DNA from 3 places in the Pseudomonas sp. PvP027 genome. Region 3 is predicted to be linked to each of the others. Evidence: predicted binding sites of a transcription regulator. Region 3 holds the regulator's gene; each other region holds the start of a gene.
What was found. The regulator sigma-54, encoded in region 3, starts transcription at its own class of promoters, with help from an activator protein. The targets are predictions, from matches to a motif close to ANTGGCATNNANNTTGCTNT.
Positions count from the first base shown of each region.

Region 1: a site for sigma-54 is predicted at 1,719-1,738, ahead of JOE33_RS22310 (flagellar basal body rod protein FlgF). Genes of this name have one in related genera too.
Region 2: a site for sigma-54 is predicted at 2,707-2,726, ahead of JOE33_RS10160 (pilin). Genes of this name have one in related genera too.

Region 1 covers NZ_JAFIBK010000001.1:5,118,225-5,123,039, reverse strand. Annotated here, with positions in the region: gene flgH (flagellar basal body L-ring protein FlgH) at 1-6, opposite strand, end outside; gene flgG (flagellar basal-body rod protein FlgG) at 91-879, opposite strand; gene JOE33_RS22310 (flagellar basal body rod protein FlgF) at 926-1,666, opposite strand; gene JOE33_RS22305 (hypothetical protein) at 1,950-2,132, shown strand; gene flgE (flagellar hook protein FlgE) at 2,192-3,529, opposite strand; gene flgD (flagellar hook assembly protein FlgD) at 3,555-4,244, opposite strand; gene flgC (flagellar basal body rod protein FlgC) at 4,260-4,700, opposite strand; gene flgB (flagellar basal body rod protein FlgB) at 4,704-4,815, opposite strand, start outside.
Region 2 covers NZ_JAFIBK010000001.1:2,425,811-2,430,625, reverse strand. Annotated here, with positions in the region: gene JOE33_RS10170 (type II secretion system F family protein) at 1-848, opposite strand, end outside; gene pilB (type IV-A pilus assembly ATPase PilB) at 851-2,545, opposite strand; gene JOE33_RS10160 (pilin) at 2,771-3,160, shown strand; gene JOE33_RS10155 (O-antigen ligase family protein) at 3,355-4,638, shown strand; gene JOE33_RS10150 (polysaccharide biosynthesis C-terminal domain-containing protein) at 4,800-4,815, shown strand, end outside.
Region 3 covers NZ_JAFIBK010000001.1:4,360,398-4,365,212, forward strand. Annotated here, with positions in the region: gene JOE33_RS18835 (superoxide dismutase) at 1-156, shown strand, start outside; gene JOE33_RS25885 (hypothetical protein) at 184-318, shown strand; gene JOE33_RS18840 (HPr family phosphocarrier protein) at 343-615, opposite strand; gene rapZ (RNase adapter RapZ) at 631-1,488, opposite strand; gene ptsN (PTS IIA-like nitrogen regulatory protein PtsN) at 1,491-1,955, opposite strand; gene raiA (ribosome-associated translation inhibitor RaiA) at 1,967-2,275, opposite strand; gene JOE33_RS18860 (RNA polymerase factor sigma-54) at 2,351-3,844, opposite strand; gene lptB (LPS export ABC transporter ATP-binding protein) at 4,027-4,752, opposite strand; gene lptA (lipopolysaccharide transport periplasmic protein LptA) at 4,753-4,815, opposite strand, start outside.

The DNA of each region.
Region 1 (4,815 bases), 760 kb from region 3:
GTTCATGACACTTGAAACCTCGCGGTGTAACAGGCGCTTATCAGGCGCCCCATCGGATTGAGCGGTTCTACGAGCAGCGACATCAAGGACTTACAGGTTCTGAGTCAGGTTTTGCAGCATCTGGTCAGCGGTCGAGATCACTTTGGAGTTCATCTCGTAGGCGCGCTGAGTGGTGATCATGTTGACCAGTTCCTCAACGGTGCTGACGTTGGAGTTTTCCAGGGTGTTCTGCAGGGTCGGGCCCAGGCCGTTGAGGCCAGGGGTGCCGATCTGCGGCGCGCCGCTCGAACCGGTTTCCAGGTACAGGTTGCCGCCGATGGCCTGCAAGCCGGCCGGGTTGATGAAGTCGGCGGTCTGGATGTTGCCGATGATCTGCGGTGTCGCAGTGGCACCTGCCAGTGTGACGGACACAGTACCGTCCTGACCGACCGTGAAGGTCTGGGCATTCTGCGGAACGACAATCGCAGGCTCGAGGGCGTAACCGTTGGCCGTCACGATCTGGCCGTTGGCGTCGAGGTGGAACGTACCGTCACGGCTGTAGGCAACGGTGCCGTCCGGCTGGGTCACCTGAAAGAAACCGCGACCGTTGACCGCCAGGTCCAGCGGGTTGTTAGTGGTCTGCAGGCTACCGGCAGTGAAGTTCTTCTGCGTACCGACAATGCGCACACCGGTACCCAGCTGCAGGCCGGAAGGCAGTTCGCTATCCTGAGTGGACTGGGCACCCGGCTGGCGTTTGATCTGGTACAACAGGTCCTGGAACTCGGCACGGTCACTTTTGAAACCGGTGGTCGAGACGTTCGCCAGGTTGTTGGAGATGGTGGTCAGGTTGGTGTCCTGAGCGGCAAGACCGGTTTTGGCGACGTATAGTGCAGGAAGCATGTGTGTTCTCCTCGAGCGCCGGTTTGTCGGCGCAAGCTGTCATTGATTAGCCAATTTGCAAGACGCGAGCCATAGACTGATCGTCTTCTTCGGCGGTCTTCATCATCTTGACGTGCAATTCGAATTGACGGGACAAGGCCAGTACCGAAGTCATTTCCTCGACCGCATTGACGTTGCTCGCCTGCAGAAAGCCGGACTCGACCTGAACGGTGGCATCTGCGTCGGCAGGCCTGCCGGTCTTGGTGTGGATCAGGCCGTCAGGGCCCTTCTCCATGGTCTTCAGGTCAGGCTTGACCAGCTTGATACGGTCGACCTGTGCCATCACCTGCGGACTCTCGCCCAGCGAACGAATGCTGATCGTGCCGTCGGCGCCGATCTCGATCTGCTGCTGAGGCGGCACGGCAATCGGACCGCCGTTGCCCATAACCGGCAAACCGCTGCCGTCGCGCAATACGCCGAGAGCATCGATGTTCATGCCGGAACTGCGGGTATAGGCTTCACCGCCGTCGGGCGTCTGCACTGCGATCCAGCCATCACCCTTGACGGCGATGTCCAGTTCACGACCGGTCTGCACCATGGCACCGGCGGAAAAGTCGGTCCCCGGACGCTCACTCATGGCGTAGGCGCGCGATGGCATGACCTCGCCAAACACCGGCATCGAGCGGGCCTGTTCAAGGTCACGCATGAAACCGTTGGTCGAGACGTTTGCCAGGTTGTTGGCATGAGCCTTTTGCGCGATCGCGTTTTCGGATGCACCGCTCATTGCGACGTAAAGCAACTTGTCCACAGTCTTCCTCCTCCGACAGACGCTTGCCGCCTGTAGCTGTTCTGAAAGGGTTAAAGCAATTTTTGAACCAACTTATCAGGCTCGATACAAATGCTTGATTAGCCAGCAAAAACAGGCACCGGTCGCCTGCCTCTCGGCAAAGTGCCAGCCAATAGCGGCGGCGGACTGCCGCCCACCTCACGCCAAACCTCGCGCAACGCCAAAAAAACTTCGCAGGTACGCGCAGACAGCCTGATCGACAGTGATAATCTGACCGACATCACAGCTCTCATCGGGAACCGCCATGTCTTTTCGCGTGTGCATTGTCGGCATCGCGGCAGCCAGCCTCGCCCTGCTCGCCCAGGCCGCTCCCGCGCATTACTACAAATGGCAGGGCGACAGTCGGATCGTTTGTGCCCAGACCAGTCCCGGCCCGGGCTGGAAACGCTTGAAAGGTCACTTCATCAAGGCCGACTGCTCGATTTGATCACTCACAAAAAAGCCCCTGTTTCAGGGGCTTTTTTACCATTTGACCAGCGACGCTTATTACGTCATCTGAATAGTGGTCTGCATGATGGTGCTCTGCGTAGAGATGGTCTTGGCGTTAGCCTGATAGTTGCTTTGCGCCTTGATCAGGTTGACCAGCTCAAGCGTCAGATCGACGTTGGATTCTTCCAGCGCCTGACCGGTGACATAACCCAGAGTCCCCGACTGCGGAGCGCCAGTGCCCGGGATGCCCGAAGAGAAGGTTTCGCGCCAGTTGGTCCCGCCAGCAGGCGCAAGGCCTTGCACGTTGGCAAAGGACGTCAGGGAAACCTGGCCGATGACCTTGGACTGACCATTGGTGTAAGACGCGAACAGTTTACCGGAGGCATCTACGCTCATGTCCTTGATCTGACCTGCCGCGTAGCCATTCTGCGCCTGCGCCGAACGGCCTGTTGCCGAAGCGGTCTGCGTCGAAGCCGTCATGTCCAGCTGGATACCCGAAGCAACACCCGCAGCGCCGTTGGGACCCCAGGTGGCCGAATTACCCGTACCGGTCTGAATAGCCGGTACCCAGTTGGTCACCTTGAAAGTGCCGTCGGCGTTGACCGCCACGTTAGCGCTTGGCGAAGGTGAAGTCGGCGTGGTGCCGGTATTGATGATCAGCGACCCAGAAGAGTCGAACGTCAGATTGTTTGCATCAGGCACCGTGCTGGCCGGATTACTGATATTACGCCCGTCAATCAGCGAGTACATGGTCCAGCTATTCGTACCATTCTTGGCAAAATAGCTTTCCATCCTGTGCTCGTTGCCTTGTGAGTCAAAGACGGTGGTGCTGTAAGTATCGTTGTAGGTTTTGGAATTGGTGGCATCAAACGGAGTGACCGTCGGAATGGCCGATGTCGAGTTGAGGTTGGCAGTGTTGGTAATCATGCTGGTCGGACTTGCCAGCTGGTTGGAGCTGTCCACTCGCAGATCACCGGAAGAGCCGACCATGACCGTGCCGTTTGCATCAACGTTATAACCCTGAAGGTTCATGCCCGAACTGTTGACGACGTAGCCGTCCTTGTCAGTATGGAAGGCGCCTGCACGGGTATACAACGAATCACCCTTGTTGCTGAGCATGAAGAAACCATTGCCATTGATGGCCAGGTCAAGTGAATTGCCTGTGCCGGTGGTCAGGCTGCCTTGGGAAAACTGCTGAGAAACAGCGGCCGTGGTAACACCGCTGCCGACACTTGTGCCGCCCGACGTGCCGCGAATCGATTGTGCGTACTGGTCAGCGAATTCGATGCGCGAACTTTTGAATCCAGTGGTCGCCACGTTGGCAATGTTGTTGCCGGTAACGTCGAGACTTTTGTTTGCAGCATAGAGCCCACTAAGGCCGATATTGAAAGACATGTTTCACTCCTGCGCCGTAGCGGCTCTACAATCCGATGGTTTGAACTTTGGACAGGGCAACACTGCCGCTGGCCAGGTTAAGCATTGTTTCCGCGCCATTGACACCCAGCGTGACGCTGTTGACCGTGGCGGGCAGGTAAGTCGCAAACTGGGTGTTCTTGCCGTCAACCGCGCCTTCCGCCTTGAAGCTGTAAGTACCCGAGGGCAGCGCAGTGCCGCTTGAATCGGTACCGTCCCAGGCGAAGTTGGTCGTGCCGGCGGCCTGGGCTCCCAGATCGACACTGTCAACCAGGTTCGATTGTGCGTCGTATACCTTGACCGTTGTCGCCGAGGTTGCAGCCGGAACCACGATCGAACCGGTCAGACCCTTGGTCGTGTCGACCGAGGTGCTGCCCGAATCAATGATCACTGAACGACCCACCAGCGATGAAGCCTGCAAGGCCTGGGACGACTTGTAACTGGTTGCAATCGTGTCAACGGTCGACGTCAGGTTCTGCATGCTTTCGAGGCTGCTGAACTGCGCCAGTTGCGCCACGAACTGGGTGTTGTCCTGTGGGTCCAGAGGATTCTGATTCTTCATCTGCGTCACGAGCAGTTGCAGAAACGAATCCTTGCCCAGCGTGCCGGTAGAATTCGTCGCCGTAGGCGTCGGGTTCTGCAGCGAATTCAGAAACGTCGATGAGACGCTGGTTGCTGAGGTGTTATCAACGGCCATAACTTTCGCCTTCTATCACTGACCGAGGGTCAGAACCTTCTGCATCATGGATTTAGCGGTGTTCATGATTTCCGCGTTGGTCTGGAAAGACCGGCTGGCAGAAATCATGTCGGCCATTTCTTCCACGACATTGACGTTGGGGTAATAGACATACCCGTCCTTGTCAGCGGAAGGATGATTGGGCTCGTAACGTGCTTCGAGGTTCGAGCTGTCTTCGATGATGCCGTTGACCTGAACGCCCTGCCCGGCTTCGCCCTGATCCTGAAACAAAGAACCACCGGTCGACTGCTGACCCTGCATCACGGTGGCGAACACCGGGTGACGGGCACGATAGGTCTGGTCCATGCTCGAAGACACGGTCTCGGCGTTGGCGATGTTGCTGGCCGTGGTGTTCAGACGCGTGGTCTGGGCACTCATGGCGCTACCGGCAATGTTGAACACATTGGCTAGTGACATGAATTATTCTCCGCGAAGGGCTGCAACCAGCCCCTTGAACTTGCTATTGAGCAGTGTAAAGCTGGCCTGGAAGCCCATGGCGTTCTCGGTGTAGCTGGCCTGCTCGACCTGGGAA
Region 2 (4,815 bases), 1.9 Mb from region 3:
AAGGTCGTCGCGAGTGTCCGTGCATAGCGCGCGACGGACGATTTGAAAATGAGGGGGCCGATAATGGGGACTTTCAGAAGAAAGCGGTCGATACTATCGCGAAAGTTTTGAGACCGTTTGTAGGCGCGCTTAAACATGAAAAAGCTGATAAAAAACAATATAACTATTGCCAGCCACCACTGCTGAACGACTTCCGAAAGCGCGATGACCATCAATGTGAACGCTGGCAATTCCGCGTTAAACCCTGCAAACACAGACTGGAACTGCGGCACGACCTTGATCAACAAAATACCTGATACGATAAACGCGACAATTAATACGGCGGTAGGATAAGTCATCGCCTTCTTGATTTTGGCCTTTAGCCTTTCTGTCTTTTCCTTGTAGCTCGCCACGCGGTCCAGCAAACTTTCGAGCGCCCCGGCCTGCTCTCCGGCATCGACCAGGTTGCAAAACAGATCATCGAAGTATTCCGGTTTCTGTCGCAGCGCAGTCGCAAAGCTGTTCCCTGCTGAGACCTCCTGCTTTAGTGAGCCGACAAGCGCACGCATGTTCGGGTTTTCTGCGCCCTCGGCAATGATGTCAAATGACTGCAGAAGCGGCACGCCAGCCTTCATCATGGTTGCCATCTGCCGAGAAAAGAATGCAATGTCCAGCGGCTTGATCTTCTTGCCTTTGCCAAAGATCGATACGGGCTTTTTACGTACCTTGGTGAAATTGATACCTTGCTTGCGCAACTGCGCCTTCACAAGCGCAAGATTGTGCCCGTTCACTTCACCACTGAGTTTGCCGCCTTTTTTGTCTACACCTTCCCATGTGTAAACACTGACTTTAACTGCCTTGCTGGCCATGCTTAATCCTTGGTCACGCGGTTGACTTCTTCAAGGCTGGTAATGCCTTGCATGGCCTTCGACAGGCCGGAGGTCCTCAAGTCATTGAAGCCGTCCTTGCGCATCTGCCTGGAAATCTCCAGCGAATTGCCTTCTTCCATGATGATACGTTCCAACTCAGGGGTTTTCTTCACCACTTCATAAATACCGACCCGGCCCCTGTAACCGCCGTTGCAATGTTCACAACCTACTGGGCCATAGATTTTGAACGTGCCGATCTTCTCTTCCGGAAAGCCCTCCTGGATGAGCGTTTCCCGGGGTATATCGAGTTCTTTCTTGCAATGGCTACAGAGCTTGCGCGCCAGCCGCTGGGCAATGATGAGGTTGATGGCTGTAGCGATGTTGAAGGCTGCGACACCCATATGATGCAAGCGCGTCAGGGTTTCTGCAGCACTATTAGTGTGCAGGGTAGATAACACCATGTGACCGGTCTGCGAGGCTTTAATGGCGATTTCGGCAGTTTCCAGGTCTCGTATCTCGCCGACCATGATTACGTCGGGATCTTGACGCAGGAATGCGCGCAGTGCCTGAGAAAAGTCCAGTCCCTGACGCGGATTGACATTGACCTGATTAATACCTTCCAGGTTGATTTCCACCGGGTCTTCAGCTGTAGAGATGTTGATGTCCACAGTATTGAGGATATTCAGGCCGGTATACAGGGAAACAGTCTTGCCGGACCCCGTCGGGCCGGTCACTAGAATCATGCCTTGTGGTTGTTTCAGCGCCTCTAGATACAGTGCTTTCTGTTCCGGCTCGTAGCCCAGCGCATCAATGCCCATCTGCGCACTGGTCGGGTCGAGAATCCGCATCACGATCTTCTCGCCCCACAGTGTTGGCAGCGTATTCATACGGAAGTCGATCGCTTTGTTTTTGGATACGCGCAGCTTGACCCTGCCGTCCTGCGGTTTGCGCCGCTCAGAGATATCGAGGCTGGCCATGACTTTCAGGCGCGCAGCAATTCGGTTGGCCAGATGGATCGGTGGTCTGGCCACTTCATGCAAAATACCGTCGGTGCGCAGGCGCACGCGAAAGATCTTTTCGTAAGGTTCAAAATGCAGGTCGGATGAGCCCAGCCGTATGGCATCCATCAGCATCTTGTTGACGAAGCGCACGACAGGAGCATCGTCGGCGTCACTCTGAGTTGCCAGTGAAGTTTCCTTGTCACTGGCAGGCTCGATGTCCAAGCCCAAATCAATGTCTGCCAACTCGCCAAGGCCGCTTTCAGTGTCAAAAAAACGGTCTATGGCAATGGTCAGCTTGTCGTCTTCAACCAGAATCGCTTCAGTGTTCAGGCCGGTGCTGAACTGAATATCAGTCACTGCCTGATGGTTAGTCGGGTCTGATATGGCGATGAACAGCTTGTTGCCGCGTCGCCAGAGGGGGAGAGCGTGATGCTGTCGAACCAGCTTTTCACTGACCAGCCCTTTAGGCTGACTTTCCTTGTCCAGGCTGGCGAGGTCCATGAATGGCACGCCAAACTGATCGGAAGCCATTTCTGCCAGCGTCAGGCTTTTGACCAGTTTGTTCTGAACCAGATAGCTGACCAACGAAATCTTGTCACGACGCGCCTGTTGATACGCTTGCTGCGCAACAGGTTCAGTAAGGAGCTCGGCCAGGACCAATTGTTTGGCCAAACCGGTGAGGACAGCATCAGTCATATAACCACCAGACACAGACAGTGTGAGGGTTATAGCTTAGTCGGGCGATGCTGCCAATTGGCAGCGAGGCATATGACAAAAATTGTCAGTTTCTGCTGGTTTCTGATACTGCCCCGTTGTCAATGTCAGGGCACAAAGCAGTGAGTAGCGACTTACCCAGTATTGGCACGGGCTATGCTTGCCCAGAGTCAAGGCACTACCTTATTGACGCCTGGAGAAGTACGCATGCAAACACAAAAAGGTTTCACGTTGATCGAGCTGATGATCGTTGTTGCGATCATCGGGATTTTGGCTGCAGTGGCCATTCCTTCCTATCAAAACTATACCTTGCGCGCGCAGGCTTCTGCTCTGCTTGCTGGCTTGGATTCAGCTAAATTGGCTGTTTCAGAAAACTGGTCGAACGGCTCAAGTGGTGCTGCTCTTTGCGGTACCGGAACTACTCTTATCTCAGGTTGCACAGGTAGCGGTCTTCTGACAGCTACTAAGGGCGCAGTCACGGTCAGACTTCAGCCCACTCCGCCAGACGTGGCTACCGTAGGCGCTAGTATTACTTGGTCATGTACCGTCGTTCCGGTAAACGCTAATATCAGTGCCTGTACTGGAGCAGCCTCCTAAGTAATTTATGTTGAAGAGGACGCTCTTGCGTCCTCTTTTTATGATGAAGAGAGGATAAGTTGTTTTTCAAGGCTAAAAATTCAGGGTTTTTTTTATCCGTTTGCTGTGCGCTACTCATCGTTGTGTGTATACCAGATAATTCTAGTCACGACACTCAGCGCCTCACGCAGTTTTTTATCGGTTCGTTATCTGTTTTGATCTTGTTTTTATTTTTTTCTAGCCGTTCAACCGCTTTGTTGTTTGATTCTCCTACTAAGGTTGTTTTTTTTCTCGTGCTGTCTGGAGGATTGCTTTCCAGTTTTGCGGCTCGCCAGCCTCTGTGGGCTCTGACTGAACTATCAGTCTTATTACTTTCCTGTGCCATTGCGACTGCAATCTCCCTGCAAAGGCGGCTTCATGGTGACCAGATGGATCGTGCCTTTATAGGCTTTGTCATCCTCATCTGCTCTGTCAAAACGATCCAGTTTATCTCCAACTCTACAGCGGCATTTCTTGGCTCGGCAGGTATCCTGGACACCGACCTACTACTCGACGGCTTTTCCAACAAGCGTTTCTATGGTCAATTCCAGACCTTCACTTTGCCCTTACTGGTGCTGCCACTACTACTGACCTGTACGCGGCGCTCGATCAAAATTGGTTTGTTCTGTCTGACCAGTCTCTGGTGGATGATCGCGATCAGTGGAGGAACTCGTGGTACATGGCTGGGCATGGCCGCCGCAGTTGCAGTTATGTTCTGCCTCGGACTTGCCGGACGCCGTTGGGCCGGTTGGCAGTTGGGCGCGGCTTCGACGGGGCTCCTGCTGTTCACTCTGCTGTTCAGCGTGTTGCCAGGTTTGCTAGGTATCGAAGTCAGCAATTTCGCCGGCGACCGTCTGACCACGTCTCTGTCCGCGCGCGAAATCCTCTGGCAACAAGCATGGGAAATGATCAAAGAGCGCCCGCTCCTTGGTTTTGGTCCCATGCATTTCGCTGATATATGGAATGCCGTGGCGGCGCACCCACATCAGGCCATTCTGCAATGGGCCTGTGAGTGGGGGATTCCCTCGACGTTATGTGTGGCAGGTCTGGCGCTGTATGGGTTGAGCACCACCGCTGTGCTAGTGCATAAGCGTGCGCTGTCCCTTGAGCCTGTTGACCTGATGCGCCTGTGCCTGTTCGCCAGTCTCATTGGTGCCCTGACCCAGTCCATGGTCGATGGCGTGATCGTCATGCCTTACTCACAACTCTGGTTGGCGATCATTGTAGGCTGGCTGTTGGCGTTGCATGAATGGCAAAAGGTGCCTGGGCCGACCAATGTTGTGCTCGGTCGCGCGTGGCTGGTCTGTCTGACGCTGGCGACAGGCATGATTCTCTACACCATTGTTCGCGACCTGCCCGACATGGACGCACGCAGACAGCAATTTGGTGAAGACTTCGGTGGGCGATACCTTCCTCGTTTCTGGATGCAGGGTGTCATTGCGGTTCCACCCGGACGCTAACACAGGGCTTTCTGCTAGCATTTTCCTTATGCTGTGTAGCTCGGTGAGACGATGGGTGAACCCTCATCTGTTGCACACTCCACCGTGTAAGGCAGCCTGAGTCAGCAGCTTGGGCGCTCTGTAGCTGTTTAAATAAAAGCCTTTTCTTTCGGATGTATTTGATGTCTCCAAAGATGC
Region 3 (4,815 bases):
TTGATGAACGGCAATACACCGATTCTGGGGCTGGACGTGTGGGAGCACGCTTACTACCTGCGTTATCAGAACCGTCGTCCCGAATACATTAACGCGTTCTATAACGTGATCAATTGGGATGAGGTGTCTCGCCGTTATCAGGCAGCCCTGGCCTGAGCCTGGCAACCGCATACAAGGCAGCCTATGCGCTCAGAACTCCTCGCGCTCAGCAATGTGCGGTTATTTCGTCTGGCAGTCGGGAGCCTGCTGTTGTTGGCGGGTATGGCGCTCCTGATTGCCCATGGGCTGAACTGGATGCGCGTGCAAGGCTGGTGGTGACGGATACCGCGTTTGTCCGAGGGCTTATTCGCCCTCGTCAAACCGGTTGTCGATCAGCTCGACCAGGCCATCGAGCGCTTCCTGTTCGAATTCGCCCTCGGTGTGCAGGTGGATCTCGGTGCCCTTGCCGGCAGCGAGCATCATCACAGCCATGATGCTTTTGCCGTCGACCATGCTCTCGGGCGTGCGGCCGACCCTGATCTTGCAGGGGAACTTGCCTGCGACGCCCACGAATTTGGCGGCAGCGCGGGCATGCAGGCCCAGTTTGTTGATGATGGTGATTTGACGAGCGGGCATCGCAGTGAAAATCCTTCAGCTGAGGTCGCGGTGGCGAACCTGAACGTTCTTGAGTGATTGTTGCAAGACCTGACCAAGCCGTTCGGTCAGGTAGACCGAACGGTGGTGTCCACCCGTGCAGCCGATGGCAATGGTAACGTAAGAACGGTTACTGGCTGCAAACCGGGGTAGCCATTTGTTCAGGTAAGCGAAGATGTCCTGAAACATTTCTTCGACATCAGGCTGCACCGACAGGTAGTCGATAACGGGTTGTTCGAGCCCAGAGTGGTCGCGCAGTTCCGGCTTCCAGTACGGATTGGGCAGGCAGCGCACATCGAATACCAGGTCTGCATCAATGGGCATGCCGCGCTTGAAACCAAACGACTCGATCAGAAACGCAGTGCCTGGCTCGGGCTTGTTCAGCAGACGAAGCTTGAGCGCGTCGCGCAACTGATAGAGGTTCAGGTGGGTGGTGTTGATCTTCAGGTCGGCCAGATCGATGATCGGGCCCAGCAATGTAGTCTCGTCGCGTATCGCCTCGGCCAGCGAGCGATCTGCCGTGCTCAAGGGGTGGCGACGTCGGGTTTCCGAGAAGCGTTTGAGCAGGGTGGCTTCGTCGGCATCCAGATACAGCACGTCGCACTGGATATTGCGTGAGCGCACTTCATCGAGCATCTGCGGAAAACGGGTCAGATGGCTTGGCAGGTTGCGGGCATCTATCGAAACCGCCAGCAAGGGTTCGGCGAGTTCGGTGTTGATCAGTGCGCGTTCGGCCAGTTCCGGCAGCAGACCGGCAGGAAGGTTGTCGACACAATAGAAGCCGTTGTCTTCCAGTACATCCAGCGCGGTGCTTTTGCCCGAACCGGAGCGGCCGCTGACGATGATCATGCGCATTGTCAAGGACCTTTTTGTGCGTCCAGCACCACGTTATACAGCGCTTCATCGCTTGCCGCGTTGCGCAGGCTCTTGCGCACGTCGGCCTTGTCGAGCATTCCGGCAATCTGGCTAAGCAGCTCCAGGTGATCGTCGGTCGCCTTCTGCGGGACCAGCAAGACAAACAGCAAGTCTACGGGCGCGCCGTCGATGGCGTCAAAATCTACCGGGGCATCAAGGTGAATCACGGCACTGACAGGCTCGCCACAGGAGGCCAGGCGGCAGTGAGGAATGGCGATGCCGTTGCCGAAACCGGTCGATCCCAGTTTTTCACGGGCAATCAGGCTTTCGAACACAGTGCCCGATTCCATTCCCGGCACTTCGCGGCCGATCAGGTTGGCAATCTGTTCAAGTACACGTTTCTTGCTGCCGCCCGGCATGTTCACGAGTGAACGGCCGGGGGTCAGGATATTTTCAAATCGGATCATTTAAATGGGCGTTAGCGAGCGGCCGCACCTTTGAGGATGCTTTGCTGCTTTTCCTTATGCTTGAGCAATTGTCTGTCTAGCTTGTCAGTGAGCAGGTCGATGGCAGCGTACATGTCATCATGTTCAGCATTGGCAACGACCTCTCCACCATGGATGTGCAACGTGGCTTCGATCTTCTGCTTGAGCTTTTCGACCGTCATCGTGACCTGCACGTTGGTAATCTTGTCAAAATGCCCCTCGAGCTTCTTGAGCTTGAGCTCAACGTATTCACGAAGGGGTTTGGTCACTTCCAGTTGGTGTCCACTGATGTTGACTTGCATACAGCTTTCTCCTTTGCCAGTGCATAAAGAGGCAGGCATGGCGCCTGCCACTGGAACGCTGTGGCTCGGCCTGCATCACATCAGTCGCTTACGCTCACTGGAAGGGGCGATCCCGAGAGACTCACGGTACTTGGCGACTGTGCGACGGGCTACTTGAATGCCTTGTGCCTCCAGTAAACCAGCGATCTTGCTATCACTCAACGGCTTTTTCTGATTTTCCGCCGCAACCAGTTTTTTGATGATTGCACGGATTGCCGTGGACGAGCATTCACCGCCCTCGGAGGTGCTCACATGGCTTGAGAAGAAGTATTTCAGCTCGTAAATGCCGCGTGGGGTGTGCATGAATTTCTGGGTGGTTACGCGCGAGATGGTCGACTCGTGCATGCCCACTGCCTCGGCAATGTCGTGCAGGACGAGCGGCTTCATGGCCTCGTCGCCGTACTCGAGAAAACCGCGCTGATGTTCGACGATTTGCGTGGCGACCTTCATCAGTGTTTCGTTGCGGCTTTGCAGGCTCTTGATGAACCAGCGCGCTTCCTGCAACTGATTGCGCATGAAGGTGTTGTCCGCGCTGGTGTCGGCGCGCCGCACGAAGCCCGCGTATTGCGGGTTGACGCGCAGGCGCGGTACTGATTCCTGATTGAGCTCGACCAGCCAGCGTTCGTTGTCCTTGCGCACGATCACGTCCGGAATGACGTATTCGGCTTCGGTGGATTCGATCTGCGAGCCTGGACGCGGGTTGAGGCTCTGGACCAGTTCGATGACCTGGCGCAGCTCGTCTTCCTTGAGCTTCATGCGTCGCATCAGCTGGCCGTAGTCGCGGCTTCCAAGCAGATCGATGTAGTCGCTGACCAGACGTTGTGCTTCTGTCAGCCAAGGCGTCTTCGCTGGCAGCTGGCGCAGTTGCAGCAGCAGGCATTCGCTCAGGTTGCGTGCGCCGATGCCGGCAGGTTCAAACTGCTGGATGCGGTGCAGTACGGCTTCGATCTCGTCGAGTTCGATGTCCAGTTCGGGGTCGAACGACTCGAGAATCTCCTCAAGCGTCTCGTCGAGGTAGCCCTGGTTGTTGATGCAGTCGATCAGCGTGACCGCCACCAGGCGGTCCTTGTCGGACATCGGCGCAACATTCAGTTGCCACAGCAGGTGACTTTGCAGGCTTTCGCCGGCAGAAGTGCGTGTGGTGAAGTCCCACTCGTCGTCATCATTGCTTGGCAGGCTGCTGGCGCTGGTCTGGTAGATGTCTTCCCATGCGGTATCGACGGGCAGCTCGTTGGGAATGCGTTCGTTCCATTCGCCTTCTTCAAGGTTGTCCACGGTAGGCGCGGATTCCTGATAGGTCGGTTCCTGAACGTCGGGGTTGGGCTTTTGTTCGATGTTGTCGGCAAGCGGGTCGGAGTTGTCGAAGTCGTCGCCTTCTTCCTGCCGCTCAAGCATAGGGTTTGACTCCAGCGCTTCCTGGATCTCCTGCTGGAGATCCAGAGTTGAAAGCTGAAGTAAGCGGATTGCCTGTTGCAGCTGCGGTGTCATCGTCAGCTGCTGGCCCATTCTCAAGACTAGCGATGGTTTCATGGCAGGGGCTAAACACCTTATTCGCCGGCGCGCATGCGCCATCTACTACAGGCGCCGTGGCGCCAACTTAAGCAAATTATATGCCTGAAACCTGTGCGTTTGCCTAGAGTGATATGACAAATAAAATGTTGTCAATACACTGCGTAGGCATCAATCGGCTGCGAAGCGCAAAGGGCAGTCGATTAAAGGCGGAACTCGTGGCCGAGATAGACTTCTTTCACCAACTGGTTCGCCAGAATGGTCTCTGAGTCGCCTTCCGCAATCAGCTGCCCATCGTTGACGATGTAGGCCGTCTCGCAGATATCCAGCGTTTCCCGGACGTTGTGGTCGGTGATCAGTACACCGATACCCTTGGCCTTGAGGTGGTGAATGATCTGCTTGATGTCACCTACCGAAATAGGGTCGACACCTGCGAACGGTTCATCCAGCAGGATGAATTTCGGCGCGGTGGCCAGGGCGCGAGCGATTTCCACGCGGCGACGTTCACCACCCGACAGGCTCATGCCCAGGTTGTCGCGGATGTGGGTGATGTGGAACTCCTGCAGGAGGCTTTCCAGCTCCTTGCGGCGTGCGCCGGCATCGAGCTCCTTGCGGGTCTCGAGAATCGCCATGATGTTGTCGGATACCGACAGCTTGCGGAAGATCGAGGCTTCCTGAGGCAGGTAGCCGATACCCGCACGGGCGCGACCGTGCATGGGTTGGTGGCTGACATCCAGATCGTCAATCAGCACGCGACCCTGATCGGCCTGGACCAGGCCGACGATCATGTAGAAGCAGGTGGTTTTGCCGGCGCCGTTCGGGCCCAGCAGGCCGACGATCTGGCCGCTGTCGATGGAGATGCTCACATCGCGCACGACCTGCCGGCTTTTGTAGCTTTTAGCCAGATGCTGGGCTTTGAGCGTCGCCATTTACTGGGCCTTCTGAGGTTGATCGGTTTTCTTTTTCGGCTGGATGACCATGTCGATACGCGG